DNA from 4 places in the Pseudoalteromonas sp. MM17-2 genome. Region 1 is predicted to be linked to each of the others. Evidence: predicted binding sites of a transcription regulator. Region 1 holds the regulator's gene; each other region holds the start of a gene.
What was found. The regulator LexA, encoded in region 1, represses DNA repair genes until DNA is damaged. The targets are predictions, from matches to a motif close to TACTGTATNNNNATACAGTA.
Positions count from the first base shown of each region.

Region 2: a site for LexA is predicted at 2,267-2,286, ahead of MHM93_RS03060 (SulA-like leucine-rich domain-containing protein). Genes of this name have one in related genera too.
Region 3: a site for LexA is predicted at 1,771-1,790, ahead of uvrD (DNA helicase II). Genes of this name have one in related genera too.
Region 4: a site for LexA is predicted at 2,657-2,676, ahead of ruvC (crossover junction endodeoxyribonuclease RuvC). Genes of this name have one in related genera too.

Region 1 is NZ_JAKRFV010000012.1:6,285-10,069, forward strand. Features, by position in the region: gene grxB (glutaredoxin 2) at 1-199, opposite strand, end outside; gene MHM93_RS10975 (DUF924 family protein) at 298-828, shown strand; gene MHM93_RS10980 (STAS/SEC14 domain-containing protein) at 829-1,194, opposite strand; gene MHM93_RS10985 (HNH endonuclease family protein) at 1,260-2,009, opposite strand; gene lexA (transcriptional repressor LexA) at 2,229-2,846, shown strand; gene coxB (cytochrome c oxidase subunit II) at 3,165-3,785, shown strand, end outside.
Region 2 is NZ_JAKRFV010000002.1:302,597-306,381, reverse strand. Features, by position in the region: gene MHM93_RS03070 (hypothetical protein) at 1-425, shown strand, start outside; gene MHM93_RS03065 (NCS2 family permease) at 780-2,072, opposite strand; gene MHM93_RS03060 (SulA-like leucine-rich domain-containing protein) at 2,330-2,779, shown strand; gene MHM93_RS03055 (YchJ family metal-binding protein) at 2,905-3,273, shown strand; gene MHM93_RS03050 (VC2046/SO_2500 family protein) at 3,395-3,785, opposite strand, start outside.
Region 3 is NZ_JAKRFV010000028.1:32,940-36,724, reverse strand. Features, by position in the region: gene uvrD (DNA helicase II) at 1-1,706, opposite strand, end outside; gene MHM93_RS17780 (GNAT family N-acetyltransferase) at 1,849-2,253, opposite strand; gene MHM93_RS17775 (HAD-IA family hydrolase) at 2,264-2,956, opposite strand; gene xerC (tyrosine recombinase XerC) at 2,959-3,785, opposite strand, start outside.
Region 4 is NZ_JAKRFV010000031.1:5,714-9,498, forward strand. Features, by position in the region: gene ruvB (Holliday junction branch migration DNA helicase RuvB) at 453-1,460, opposite strand; gene ruvA (Holliday junction branch migration protein RuvA) at 1,474-2,094, opposite strand; gene ruvC (crossover junction endodeoxyribonuclease RuvC) at 2,097-2,618, opposite strand; gene aspS (aspartate--tRNA ligase) at 2,730-3,785, opposite strand, start outside.

The DNA of each region.
Region 1 (3,785 bases):
CGGCAATATCTAAGCTTTCGGCCATCGCGGTATCATCATCTTTGACCAAAATAGGCACTATTTTTTTACCCACTAACTGGTTGGGAGTGGCCTCGTCATCGTTGAGTAGGAAACGCACGTCCACCTCTAGCCCCAAGGCGCGTGCAACCAGTAATGACTTTATACAATAGGGGCAATGTTCAAATATAAACAGCTTCATAAAAAATACCTCAGAGCTTGCGAATTACTACCTTTTGGCCTTAGCTGTAACTAAACAATAGTTGCCGGACGAAAGCAAACTTTCGCCATTAGATCATCATGCAATATGAATCCGTTTACGAATTTTGGTTTACTCACAGCAGTCCACAGGATTGGTTTAAAAAAAGCGCCGACTTTGACGCCACAATAAAAAAGCAATTTTTACCTACTTACGAGGCAGCGCGCCAAGGCGAGCTTTATTCTTGGCGAAAATCTGCTCGAGGCGCGTTATGTGAAATTATAGTGCTGGATCAGTTTCCTCGTAATATGTTCCGCGATACGGCCCAAGCGTTTGCAACCGATGCACTGGCTTTATGTTTGGCGCAGAATGCGGTGGAGAAAAAGTTTGCTTTAGAGCTTGATGATACCGAGCGTAGTTTCTTATACATGCCCTATATGCACAGTGAGAGCCAGGCGATTCATGTGGTGGCTGAGCAGCTTTTTCGGCCCTTAAGTAACTATAAATATGAACTGGCTCACAAAGAAATCATTGACCGTTTTGGGCGTTATCCACATCGTAATGATATTCTCGGTCGGCAATCGAGCGACGCTGAACAGGCGTTTTTGAATCAGCCTGGTAGCCGCTTTTAGTTAAGGGCTTTGTGCCCAGCGCTTCGCTTGTTCACGTTGTTCATAACGAAAGGATTTAACCTCTGCATGAATAAAGTGTGCGCCAAGGTGCTGGGCAAAGTCACCAAGCAACGAATTGGTGGCAATGGCTACTTTATTCACCTTTTGATGATGGTCGCGCACAAATTGCAGATGAGAGAGTAACGCGGCAAATGAGTCCCACCCCGGAAAGTGTTCAGTAGCAATAATGAGAGCATGTAGCTTTGCATGCTGTTCAATATAAGGGTCGATAATACGCACGGCTGCTGCAAAGTCTTCTGCTGTCAGCTGGCCTTGTGGTTCGAGTAGAGCGGTATTGTGTGTTTCGTTTATAGTGATATTGAGCATATATCCTCGCCAACGAGTTCCTTGTATGCTCTATCAATATAGAATATTTACTTACAAGCGGTTGGTTATTGGTGCAAGGTTGTAGGTAGTGCGCTGAGGTTTAAAGTTTCACCTACGCAGCTTTGCAGCAAACTTTGAACTTGGTCTTTTTCGTTTTGCGAGTAGCGAAGGTCATATTTGCTCATGATGTAATTAAAGCGCTGAATGTACTGACAGCGGTAATCTTGATGCGGCGGCAACCATTGCCAAGGGCCTTTTGCGCCTTTGCTACGATTTAGGCCATCATCAACAGCAAGCAAATTCTCCATATCGTTGGCAAATTGTGCCTTTTGCGAACGACTCCAGGTGGCAGCACCGTGTTCATAGGCAAATTTAAGCGGCACAATATGGTCTATATCTAAGTCATCGTCATTGCGTAGTATCTGCCCCGAATAAGGGTCATGCCACTGGCCGCTGGTGACGGTGCAGCGCGCTTGAGTGGTGTAGCTTACATCACTGTGTGATTGGGCAATCAGCACTTCAGCACGAGCGTCTTGGCAGTCGTGATCGGTGTCTAACCAATGTGGCCAGCTATCCCGATGATAACTATTTTCTGATGTTTGTTTAGTGTAGTTCTTTGGTAAACGTCCACCGTCTGCTAGACAGCTTTCTAAGTTCGCATAGGGGGTAAAAGATTGAGTGCGTTGATAATGAGCCGAGTCTTCAGGGTGACAAAGGCCGCTGCGCGACATCTTGATCGTATCGGCTTTGCACGCACCTATCGTCAGTGCCGAAATAAGTAAAAGGAACGCTGAAAATACACTTTGGCGAGTCATCTAACTGCTTAATAATATGACTAAAACAGCGCTACTTTAAAGCATTGTCGCGCATTCGTCACCTATCACTTTATGAGTATGAGGTGAGGTTGCATATGAACAAAAGCGAAGTTGCATTAATTAAGGTTGCAACGGTCAGCAAATTCCCTGATTTTATTTGCGATTTTCATTTAACTGTATATACTCACAGTTAAATGTACTGTATGGAAACCCAGTTGTATGCGCCCATTAACTAAACGCCAATCGCAAATTCTTGAGCTGATTAAAGTCTTTATTAAAGATACCGGCATGCCGCCGACGCGTGCAGAAATTGCACAAACACTGGGGTTTCGCAGTGCTAACGCCGCAGAAGAACATCTTAAGGCGTTGGCTAAGAAAGGCGTAATCAAAATGAAGCCTGGAGCGAGTCGAGGTATTCAATTGGTCGAGGAAGAAGAACCCGAACAATTGGGCCTGCCTTTAATTGGCCGCGTTGCTGCGGGCGAGCCCATTCTTGCCCAACAGCATATAGAGAGTCACTGCCAGATAGACCCACTGCTGTTCAAGCCTGCTGCAGATTATTTGCTGCGCGTAAATGGCATGAGTATGAAAGACATCGGCATTATGGATGGCGACTTATTAGCGGTACATCGCACTCAGGTGGCTGAAAACGGCCAAGTGGTGGTCGCGCGGGTTGATGAAGATGTCACCGTGAAGCGTTTAGAAAAAGCTGGGCGTAAGGTTCTGCTGCATGCAGAGAATGAAGAATTCACACCCATTGAAGTCGATTTAGAGAATGAATCCTTTAATATTGAAGGCTTAGCTGTAGGTGTGATCCGAAACGCCGACTGGATGTAATTAAATTTACTTATTTTGCCTCTAATAGGTCTGTTATTAGGGGCTTTCCCCATGTTCCCTCCTTAGCCACAGTGCTTTCTAACAGCTTGAATCTCCCTGTTAATTTATTAATAAAACGTAAACAAAAATAGTGTATTAACTTGCTATTAGCTCAATCTTTGACTAATTGGTTATATTACAGGCTTTGCTGGTCGGTTTTTCAACAGTTTATTTAGGGTCAAAGTTGTCGACTGGTAAAAGCATAATAATAACGAAGATTGGGTATTAAGCTGTAACCGCCTCTTCCTTGCATTGCGCAACAATAAGGAGATGGTACACATGAAGAAGCTGAGCTCCCTCATGTTGCTATGTCTGTTATTCCCTCAATTGGTGTCCGCGAATAGCAAGTACAACTTGCGCCAAGGGGTAACTGACATTAGCGAAAATGTTTACCAACTACACATGACCATATTTATTATATGCTGTGTGATTGGTGTGGTTGTTTTCGCGGTGATGTTTTGGGCGCTGCTCAAACACCGTAAGTCAAAAGGGGTCACCCCCGCTACCTTTCATGAAAGCACCAAAGTAGAAATACTTTGGACAGCGATTCCATTTGTTATTCTCATAGCCATGGCTGTACCGGCCACCAAAACCCTGATTGCTATGGAGGATACAACAAAGGCCGATATCACCATTAAGGTGACTGGTTCACAATGGAAATGGCACTACGAGTATATGGGTCACGATGTGGGCTTTTACTCACTGCTGTCAACGCCTCAAGAGCAAATCAAAAATGCGCAAAATAAGGGCGACAATTACCTCCTCGAAGTAGATAAACCCTTGGTCATTCCCACTAATCAAAAAGTACGCTTTTTAATGACCTCAGATGACGTCATTCACTCTTGGTGGGTGCCCGATTTTGCAGTAAAGAAAGACGCTAACCCTGGGTTTATCAACGAA
Region 2 (3,785 bases), on a different contig from region 1:
TTGCTCTTCCCGATCATGACAAGCAGCTTATTTCATTGATACAGGGAATAAAGAAACTGCGCACCATCATGCGCTCTGAACACAGCAAGGGCAAAATCGATACCCCTGTGTTTATGCAAGAGGACAAAACCTTTGAGCGTCTGCAATTAAAAATAAATATCGAAAGCCAAATTAAGCGCGGCGTGGCTGCAAGAAACGCCAATATGGTTGGCTCGGCACGGCAGTATTTCGAAAAGGCGTATGCCACGATTACCGCCCTGAATTACAGCGACGACTATGTCACGAATAAGAAAAATCAGCTTGAGGATTATCTCAATGAGATCAGCTCTGAGTTGAAAGCCTCTAACGCCTCCGCCCGTAAAAAACGTGAAGAGGAAGAAAAAGACGATTTGGATGTGTTATTCGCACCAAAGAAAAAGTGGTAGCAGCGTAAATCAAGCTATAACAGATAGGCCGATATTAAACATCGCCTATCTGCTGCCTGTACCGGGCCAGCAGGATAAGTACCTTACGCTCAACCCTCTTACCACCTTCAATCATTGAGCTACACACCACCCAGCTATGTGTGCCAACACCTGAAACCAAACTTCCCATAGTGCTGCGCCGGTACGCAGGGCTAGCCATGATCTGAGTGTGCTGAAGTACAACTACGAAGTGCGACGTCAAGGAGCGACAATTGACAATATAGGCTGATTTTTTGAAGCTCGTTGGTTCATACAAAAAATAAAGGCACAGCGTCATAGCTGTGCCTTTTTAGCTGTTATATATGACCTTGCTTACTAAGATAAAAACATGAACTTAAGCAAAAATAGTACTGTTAGAATCCACACACTCAAGCTTATCTCCGCCCCCTTATTACACACTAATTTCACCGCCGTATAGGCGATAAAGCCAAGGGCAATGCCGTGGGCAATGGAAAAAGTTAACGGCGTCATCAACAGCACCACGGCAACTGGAATCGCATCTGTCATATCATCCCAATCAACCAGCTTGAGGTTTTGCAGCATGAGCACCGAGACATACAAAATCGCACCCGCTGTTGCATAAGCTGGAACCATGGCTGCCAAAGGAGCAAAAAACATCATCAGTAGGAAGCAACAGCCCACCACCACAGCTGTTAAGCCTGTACGCCCACCCACTGACACACCAGATACCGACTCGATGTAGGAAGTGGTCGTAGAGGTGCCAAGCATAGAGCCTGCAATTGTCGCCGTACTATCGGCACTCAGTGCTCGACCCAAACGTGGCATACGCCCTTGCTCATCGGCCAAGCCAGCTTTTTGCGTTACCGCCACTAAGGTGCCTGAGGTGTCGAACAAATCCACAAACAAGAATGCGAAAATGACACTGAGCATGGACAACTCTAGCGCCGAGGCAAAATCTAATTGCATAAAGGTAGGAGCGATGGAAGGTGGCGCTGAGATCACCCCTTGATATTCAACCAGCCCCAGAGATAACGCAATGCCTGTTACCAACATGATACTGATCAATACGCCGCTTTTGATATCACGATACAACAGCGCCGCTATTACGAAAAAGCTCAGGATAGCGAGCAAAGGCCCACTGCTGGTAATATCACCCATCTGTACGAGCGTGGCTGGACTGGCAACAACAATACCCGCGTTTTTCAGTGCAATGAGCGCCAGAAAAGCGCCAATTCCCGTGGCGATAGCGCGCTTAAGTACCAGTGGAATGGCATTGATTATCCACTCTCTGACCTTAAATAGGCTCAACGCTAAAAAGATACATCCCGACATAAACACCGCCGCTAAAGCCGCCTGCCAGGTGTAACCCATGCCTAATACTACGCCGTAGGTAAAAAATGCATTTAAGCCCATGCCTGGCGCTAATGCCAACGGATAATTCGCCCAAAAACCCATAATGAAGCAACCGATAGCAGCAGCAATACAGGTTGCTACAAATGCTGCCCCTTGGTCCATTCCCGCCTCTGCTAGCATTGCCGGGTTGACAAACACGATGTACACCATGGTGATAAAGGTCGTGAGTCCTGCGATAACCTCGCGCTTAACGGAGCTTCCATGCGATTTTATTTTGAACAGTCTTTCGAACATAGGAGTAAACAGTGATACGTAAAATAGAAGCGGCGGATACTAGCATAAATGCGGACAAATGACCGCATGTTTACACAGCAATATTGGCACTGAAATACAGCTTTAGCTTCTTCGGTATCGCTAAGCGTTTAAAGCAACAAACAAGACGTTTAAAAAAGAAACAAAAAAAACTTGCACTGAACAACTGTATAAACTACTGTATACACATACTGTATAAAACACTGTATATGGTTAACAAAATCCACAGCGAGGCAATTATGTTACATACAGCAAGTGTTCGTCATGTTAAAAGCTATCAGCAAGATAACCCTAATGTGATCAATATCGTAAAAACTGAGGATGAGATCTCTGCAACATTTGAGATGCTTAAAATCGTTCATCGCTACAATCAAAATAATGGCTGGACGCTATTAGTCGCCCCTGACAATGTGCCTAGCCGCCACCTATTGGACGCTTGCTCTATCGACACGAATAAATTGCTGGTAATTCGGGCTAAACATGTTGTTGATATGGAGTACATGCTTAATTGTGCGCTGCAAAATGGCCGTTTTGCGGCGGTGATCACCTGGACGGATATTTTAAAACAGCAGCGACTCGAAGCCTTACAACTTAATACCCACCAAGCTAAAGCACAGCTTTACTGTTTCACTACCGAGCATAACGCCAGCGACCAAACAACTGTGCCCTCGCAGTTACAAGTCTGCTAATATAGTGGCGTGATTCCTTGTAGTTAGAAAATGCGATGTGCCATTGTGGATTGCCGCAGCCTTTTGCTAATTGCTGCGGCCGGTTTGTAAGTAGAGCTATTGATGCCCCCGACGCCCAGAGCCTGATGCGCTCTCGTTATAGTGCATTTTGTGAACAAGCTATTGATTACTTATGTTTTACCTGCTCAGAGAAAGCCCTAGAACAAAACCCCAGAGAGGAAGTGGCTGAATTTGCCCAAGCAGCGCGTTTTGTGCGCTTACAAATAATGGATTATGTGCCTGGCGATGCTTTGGCCTATGTTGAATTTAAGGCTTTTTACATCATTGCTGATACCCTTCACTGTATACATGAACGCTCACAGTTCATTCAACGCCACCACCAGTGGAAGTACGACAGCGGGCAGTTGTTTAAAGCCGCTGATGTAAAGCTTAAACGCAACGATCCCTGCCCATGCTTAAGTGGCAATAAATTCAAAAAGTGCTGTATGTCTTGATGTGATACCGCCGCCCAGTGGCAGCTTTAGGTATTCGCTTAATTAGTACAAGAACCCTTGGCTCGCACCTGCTATTGCATCCTGCTCGCACCCACTATTACACCCTGATATGCGCAGGCCACTACGCGTGTGCTAAAGACGAGGACTTATTCATATCCACAAGTTGATCGTAAAAGGCTGCACTATCCATTTGCGGCTCGTTCAGTGGCTCATATTGGCGATGATGTTTTGCCTGTACGCTCGGATCGCAATTATCAATTATAAGTAGTGGAACATAGGTTTTGTCGTCTCGCACTGCCAAAGGCTCCGGGGTTAGACACTCTTTTAAGCGCAGAGTTGTCATTGAGCTTTGCGCCAACAATGCCCTGTCATGCTGAGCTCTATCTATATGGTAATCCGGTAATGCCGTTGGTTTTGCAGGCGCAGCGCCCAATTGCAATCGCAACTGCTGCTCATCCACCTGGTGAGATTCTAATTCTGATTTGGGAAGGTGAAACTGGGCAAAATCGAGT
Region 3 (3,785 bases), on a different contig from region 1:
AATACCAATGGAAACTCTAAGCCTTTGGCGGAGTGCAGAGTCATCATTTGTACCGCGTCTTCGTGTTCTTCGGCTTGACCCTCTCCGGCCTCTAAAGAGGTATAGGCTAAAAAGCCTTGCAGTGGTGAGGAAAACTCTTCATCAACGGGTAATTCATATTGCTCGCAAGCGTTAATAAGCTCTTCTAAGTTTTCCACGCGAGCACGGCCTTTTTCGCCTTTTTCGGCCTGATACATGGCCATCAAACCGGTATTCTCTATGGTGTATTTTGCCTGCTCTGCAAGGGTCAACTCAGCAATACGCTGCTCCACATCCTCAACCAACTCAATAAAGCGATTGACTGCTGTGGCGGCGCGACCAGACAAATGTTTCTGCTCTAAAATAGCCTTGGCGGCATACCATAATGGCAGCGACTCGGCTCGGGCACAGTCACGAATATGACTGAGCGTCTTATCGCCAATGCCTCGAGTTGGGGTGTTGATCACACGCTCAAAGGCGGCATCATCTTGACGATTACTCACCAGGCGCAAATAACATAATGCATCTTTGATTTCTTGGCGCTCGAAGAAGCGCATGCCGCCATAAATACGGTACTTTAACCCCTCTTGTAACAAGGCTTCCTCTAAGACTCGAGATTGCGCATTGTTACGGTAAAGAATTGCGGTATCGGTTAGCGCATTGCCTGCATCCATCCAGGTTTTTATTTTGCCAACAATAAAGCGCGCTTCATCTAGCTCATTAAAAGCAGCATAAATGGAAATAGGCTCGCCTTGATTGCCGTCGGTCCACAGATTTTTACCCATGCGTTCTGCGTTATTCTCAATCAGAGAGTTCGCCGCTTTCAAGATGGTGGCAGTCGAGCGGTAATTTTGTTCAAGACGAATGGTTTCGGCGTCGAAGTCGTCTAAAAAGCGTTTGATATTCTCGATACGGGCACCACGCCAGCCATAGATACTTTGATCATCATCGCCGACAATCATCATGCTGTTGGTATCGCCTGCGATCAGTGCTAGCCAGCGGTACTGAATGGTATTGGTATCTTGAAACTCATCCACCAGAATATGCGCAAAGCGCTGTTGATAATGGCGCAGCAAAGTGGGGTTTTGCTGCAGTACCTCGTAGCAGCGCAACAGTATTTCTGCAAAATCGACCAGTCCAGCGCGATCGCAAGCTTCTTGGTAAGCTGAGTATACACGCAGCAATAGCTGCTCGTTGACATCATAGGCTTGAATGTCACCCGGGCGCAGGCCCTCATCTTTTTTGGCGCTGATATACCACGCAAGGTGTTTGGCTGGCCACTTCTTCTCATCAATATTCATGGCCTTGAGTAAGCGGCGGATCATTCGCTGTTGATCATCGCTATCAAGAATTTGAAAAGACTCAGGTAGCTTGGCTTCGCGGTGATGGGCGCGCAAAATACGGTGTGCCAAGCCGTGGAATGTGCCTACCCACATGCCGCCAACAGAGCCTTGAATGGTCTGCTCGACACGAGCACGCATCTCTTTTGCGGCTTTATTGGTAAAGGTTACGGCGAAGATGCTAAAAGGCGAGGCTCCTTCAACTTGAGTAAGCCAAGCGATGCGGTGCACCAAGACTCGGGTTTTGCCCGAGCCAGCTCCTGCTAATACCAGCATATTTTGCAACGGCGCTGCTACCGCCTCGCGTTGCTTGTCGTTTAAGCCATCAAGTAATTCAGATACATCCATCGCCGCTTTCCACCTGTCATAATTGCCACCAGTATAACAAGAGTTCCAGCTTGGCTAAATAGAATACTGTTTTTATAACCAGTGCGCTGTCTCTTTGTCATGAGCTATGGTTTTGCAGGCCCGAAACTGGCACTTGATGGCTTTATAGCAGCTTGCTAAATACAATCTTAGTATCGGCATCAATTTGGCTGTTGGCAGTGAGTTGTAGGTACTGGTGCTTTGCTAACATGGCACGCATAGCGCTAAAGCACAGCATGCTCTTAACTTGAATTTCTTGATAGCCACGGGCCTTGGCCCAGCGCTCTTGATATTGCAGCAGCGCACTGGCTACCCCTTGAGAGCGATAACTGGGCACCACACCGCCAAGCCAGCTATAAAAACACTGTGGTGACAACGCAAAGCCCAGTTTAAAACCGATAATATGGTGTTGCTGATAAGCCACGAGAGCAAGGAAAGGAGCCGCCGCGATTTTTCGCTCATAGCGAGCCAGGCTGGCCCCAGTGGCAAGCTCTGGAATACGACGCTGAGCTGTTAAACACTCGGACAAACTAACCTGTTTAAGTGAGAATCTCGAGCTCATGGATATCGCTAATCTCCATATCCGCTAGCCCCTTGTACTGGTAGCTAATCGCTTGGTTATTTAGCCATACACTCTTACAACCAGCATTATTAGCGCCTTGTACATCGGTGTCTAAGCTATCGCCGATATGGATTATTTGCTGCGGTGTGACCGCCATTGCTTGCGCTGCTTTGTGGTAAAGGTCGCTATAAGGTTTTGCACGACCGTCCGGGCCGGCCATAAACACGGCATCAAACTGGTCATGAAGGTTAAAGCGGGTGACATCGACATTACCGTTGGTGATGGCTATCAGGCGAAAGCGTTGGCGCAAAGTGTCCAATAATGCCAGCACACTGTCGGCAACAACAATGTCACTACGAGCCTTGGCAAACGCCCGATAGGCATGCTCAGCATGGCTGCTATCAACGCCCATGTGAATCATGGCATGAGTAAGTGCTTGCTTACGTAGGGCGGTAACATCATGCGCTAATGCTGGCTGCTGCATTAACGCCTGTTCGCGACAGTATTGCCAAAAATCAGCTTCTTGCTCGCGCCACTGCGGCAATGTTTGTAAGTAATCATGTTGCGCCTGCAGTGCAGCCTTAATGACCGGATGATTGTTATACAGTGTGTCATCCAAATCAAAACTGAGCACTTTGGCTTGCTCTAAGGCGCGATTAAATCGAATCATAGTTACTTCTGTTTTTTGGCTCTAGGGTGGGTATTATCATACACCTTAGCAAGATGTTGAAAGTCCAAATGGGTATAAACCTGAGTGGCGGACAAGCTGCTGTGTCCAAGTAACTCTTGCACCGCGCGCAAATCACCACTGGACTCAAGCACATGCGAAGCAAAAGAGTGGCGTAGTTTGTGTGGGTGTACCTGGGCACTAATCCCTTGTTTGACGCCCCATTCACGCATGCGCTCACGCACGTGACGAGCAGAAATGCGCAACTTGCGCTGTGATAAAAATAGCGCATCAGAGTCTTGGCCGATCAGCGCTGGGCGTATTTTTAGCCACGAGTTTAATGCGCTAATGGCTTGGCGGCCCACAGGAACAATACGCTCTTTACGGCCTTTACCTAGGACCCTAACTTCTCCGCCACGCACGTCTATATCGGTTACATTTAAGCTCACCAGTTCGCTGATCCGCAAACCACTGGAATACATCAGCTCCATCATGGCTTTATCACGAACTGCAAGCGGGTCATCATCATCAATATCCAACAATTGATGCATTTGGTCTACATCTAAGTTACGAGGCAGGGGCTTATCGAATTTTGGTCCTTTTACGTACTGCGCCGGGTTGTCGTGGTGCTGGTGGTAAAGCTTCAAATAGCGAAAAAAAGCCCGCAGACAACTTAATTTTAAACTGACGGTACGAGCGCTTAGGCCTCGTGCTCGCAATGACATGGCGAACCGGCGAATATCATCAGCGCTTAAGGTCAGCCAACCATCACGCTCTTCATGATAATACCTCGCTACTTCAAGAAGTTGCCGTTGATATTGCTCTAGTGTGA
Region 4 (3,785 bases), on a different contig from region 1:
ACTTTACGATGAAAAATACCATCTTAAAAAACTATTCAATATTAGATTTTCTTATCCGAAAAATATAATTTTTCTAGTTTGATTAGGACCCATTTAGTCCGTAATATTCACCCTGTACTGAGCTAGCGCAACCAATTGAGCTCTTATGCACAGTTCAAGAGGTGGTTTCTGATTCCCCACCTCGGCCATTGATTGATTAACTCTAAAGTTGCTCATTCACTTGGCTTATTTGGATTTACTTCCTTCAACTTGTTGTTTTGCCCGCTTTGTTAGCGGGCTTTTTTTTGCCTGCAATAAGATACCAAGCACAGCTTAATCTGTTGTGAATTACTCTGCTTTTAATAAGCTTTATGAGGCGAGCAGCTTGGTAGCGTCGACCTAGACTTGGGTGTATTGGGAAGAGAATGAGGCAGGTTGGGCCGAGCCAAAACGCTCGGCAGGGTGTGCCAAGGTTAGTCTGTTGTTTTACTGAGACCAAAATGCGCATAGGCATGATCTGATACAATCCGTCCTCGCGGCGTACGCTGGATAAAGCCTTGCTGTATTAGATAGGGTTCAATCACATCTTCTATGGTTTCTTTTTCCTCGCCGATGGCTGCTGCGAGATTATCCAGCCCCACCGGCCCGCCCATAAACTTTTCTATAATCGCTAACAAGTATTTACGGTCCATATAATCAAAACCGCTTTTGTCTACATCGACCATATCAAGCGCTTGTGCGGCAATATCAATGTATACACGACCATCACCTTTAACTTCAGCAAAATCTCGCACTCGACGCAGTAACCGGTTAGCAATGCGGGGAGTCCCTCGCGAGCGCTTGGCGACTTCTAAAGCGCCCTGCTCGTCAACTGCTAAACCTAAATGATCGGCGGAGCGTTTGACAATGGCGGCAAGGTCGGCAACAGAATAAAACTCCAAACGTTGCACAATACCGAAACGATCGCGCAGCGGAGAGGTTAATGAGCCTGCACGGGTCGTTGCACCAATTAAAGTAAATGGCGGTAAATCAAGTTTAATCGAGCGCGCTGCGGGGCCTTCACCAATCATGATATCGAGTTGATAGTCTTCCATGGCTGGATAGAGTATTTCCTCAACATGCGGGCTCATGCGATGAATTTCGTCGATAAACAGCACATCATGAGCTTCTAAGTTTGTCAGTAAGGCGGCGAGATCGCCGGCTTTTTCCAACACCGGACCGGAAGTCGTTTTAATACTCACATCGAGTTCATTAGCAACAATATTGGCTAACGTGGTTTTACCTAACCCAGGGGGACCAAATATAAGTAGATGATCTAAGGCCTCGCTGCGTGAGCGTGCGGCCTCGATAAAAATATCCATCTGCTGTTTAACATGAGGTTGGCCGTGATAGTCGGCCAATAATTTAGGCCGAATGGCTCTATCGACCACATCCTCATTACCCTGTACCTCTGGCTCAATCAGCCGATCCGCTTCTATCATGATGGTATCTCTGTTATAGCATCGCTTTGAGCGCTTGCTTAATCATTTCTTCGGAGGCCATGCCTGGCTTCGCGACTGCTTTTACCGACTTCACTGCCTGAGCATTTTTATAGCCCAGAGCTTCAAGTGCGGCAACCGCATCGTCTTGGGCATTACTCGCGACCAAAGTATCACCATTGGGCGCATCTATTGGTGCCGCGTCAGTGTGAGGGGTAAATAAGTCAGGACCCCAATCTTTAAGCCTGTCTTTCATTTCTAACACTAACCGCTCTGCGGTTTTTTTGCCAACGCCGGGAAGCTTTACTAAGGTGCTTGCATCGCCATGATGAACGCAATGGATAAATTGCTCTGCCGACATCCCCGATAAAATACCTAGGCCTAATTTAGGCCCTACCCCATTGGCTTTTAGCAATTCACGAAACAGGGCGCGTTCGTTTTTGGTGTTAAACCCAAATAACAGCTGCGCATCCTCTCGCACCACAAAGTGGGTATACAAGGTGACCTGTTCGCCACACTCGGGAAGTGCATAAAAGCAACTCATGGGGAGGTTGATTTCATAGCCAATGCCCGCTGCCTCCACTAACACTTCAGGGGGCTGCTTCTCAACCAACAATCCTCTAATTCGTCCTATCATTGTTACCTCAAGCGTCCGCGCACGGTTTTACGTGCTTGACCGGACAGTTTTATTAAGTTTTGTTGTGAGTGGCCATGACACATAGCAATAGCCAAGGCGTCGGCGGCATCTGCTTGCGGCGTGGCTGGCAGTTTCAAGATATGCTTCACCATGTGTTGTACCTGTGCCTTTTCCGCAGAGCCTCGCCCAACCACTGCTTGTTTCACTTGCCGCGCGGAGTATTCTGACACGTCAATGTCGGCCAAGGTCGCGGCAACAATGGCTGCGCCCCGAGCTTGTCCTAGCTTTAATGCCGAATCAGGATTGTGGGCCATAAACACTTGCTCTATGGCAAACGCGGTAGGGTTAAATTGCTCAATGAGTTGGCTGACGCCTTGGAAAATCATTTTTAGACGCAACGGGAAGGCATTATCACCTAGCTTAATACAGCCACTGCCCAAGTAATGGAACTTATGCCCTTGCTGCTGCACGACACCATAGCCGGTAAAGCGCGAGCCGGGGTCAATTCCCAAAATTATACTCACCCACTGACCTTATTATTATTCTCGCTTATGGAAATGGTAACTGTATGTATGACCAGTGTAAAGCTGAAGCATAAAAAAAGCGGCCTGAGCCGCTTCTTTTATCGTTATCGCTTATTCGCTCTGTTCACTCTCAGAGGCAGTCACTCCGATACCCAGCTCTTGCAGAGCATCGGGATTTGCCACACTCGGGGCATCGGTCATCAAACAAGATGCTTGCGTCGTTTTCGGGAAGGCAATGACATCACGAATATTGTCTGTACCACAAAGCAACATCACTAGACGGTCAAGGCCGAACGCTAAGCCTGCGTGCGGCGGTGTACCATACTTCAACGCATCGAGTAGGAAACCGAACTTATCTTGTTGCTCTTGCTCATTGATCCCCAATACTCGGAACGCCGCTTGTTGCATCGCATTGTTGTGGATACGCACCGAACCACCACCGACTTCGTAACCATTAAGAACCATGTCGTAGGCATCAGAAAGCGTGCCGGCAGGGTTCGCTTCCAGCTCCTCTGGGCTGACATCTTTTGGCGCAGTAAATGGGTGGTGAACAGCATGTAGATCGCCTTCATCATCTTCTTCAAACATCGGGAAGTCTACGACCCACAATGGCGCCCATTTAGTTAAATCAGTTAGCTCAAGGTCTAAACCAATCTTCAAGCGCAGCGCACCCATGGCTTCATTGACCACATTGCGTGAGTCGGCACCAAATAAAATGATATCGCCAGTTTGCGCATTGGTGCGTTCAAGTAAGGCGGTGATCACCTCTTCGTTCAAAAACTTAGCAATCGGTGATTGCACGCCTTCCACACCTGCGTCGCGGTCATTGACCTTCATCCAGGCTAAACCTTTAGCGCCATAGATGCCGATAAACTTCGTGTACTCGTCAATTTGCTTGCGTGATAAAGACGCTCCGCCTGGCACGCTAAGCACGGCTACGCGGCCTTTCTCATCATTGGCAGGGCCAGAGAATACTTTAAACTCAACGTCTTTAACCAAATCAGCAACGTCAATAAGCTCCATCGGGTTACGTAGGTCAGGCTTGTCTGAACCAAAACGACGCATGGCTTCGCTATAGGCCATTACTGGGAACTCGCCTAAGTCAACATTCAGCAATTCTTGCCACATATCACGGATCAGTTTTTCAGTGACACCGCGAACTTGGTC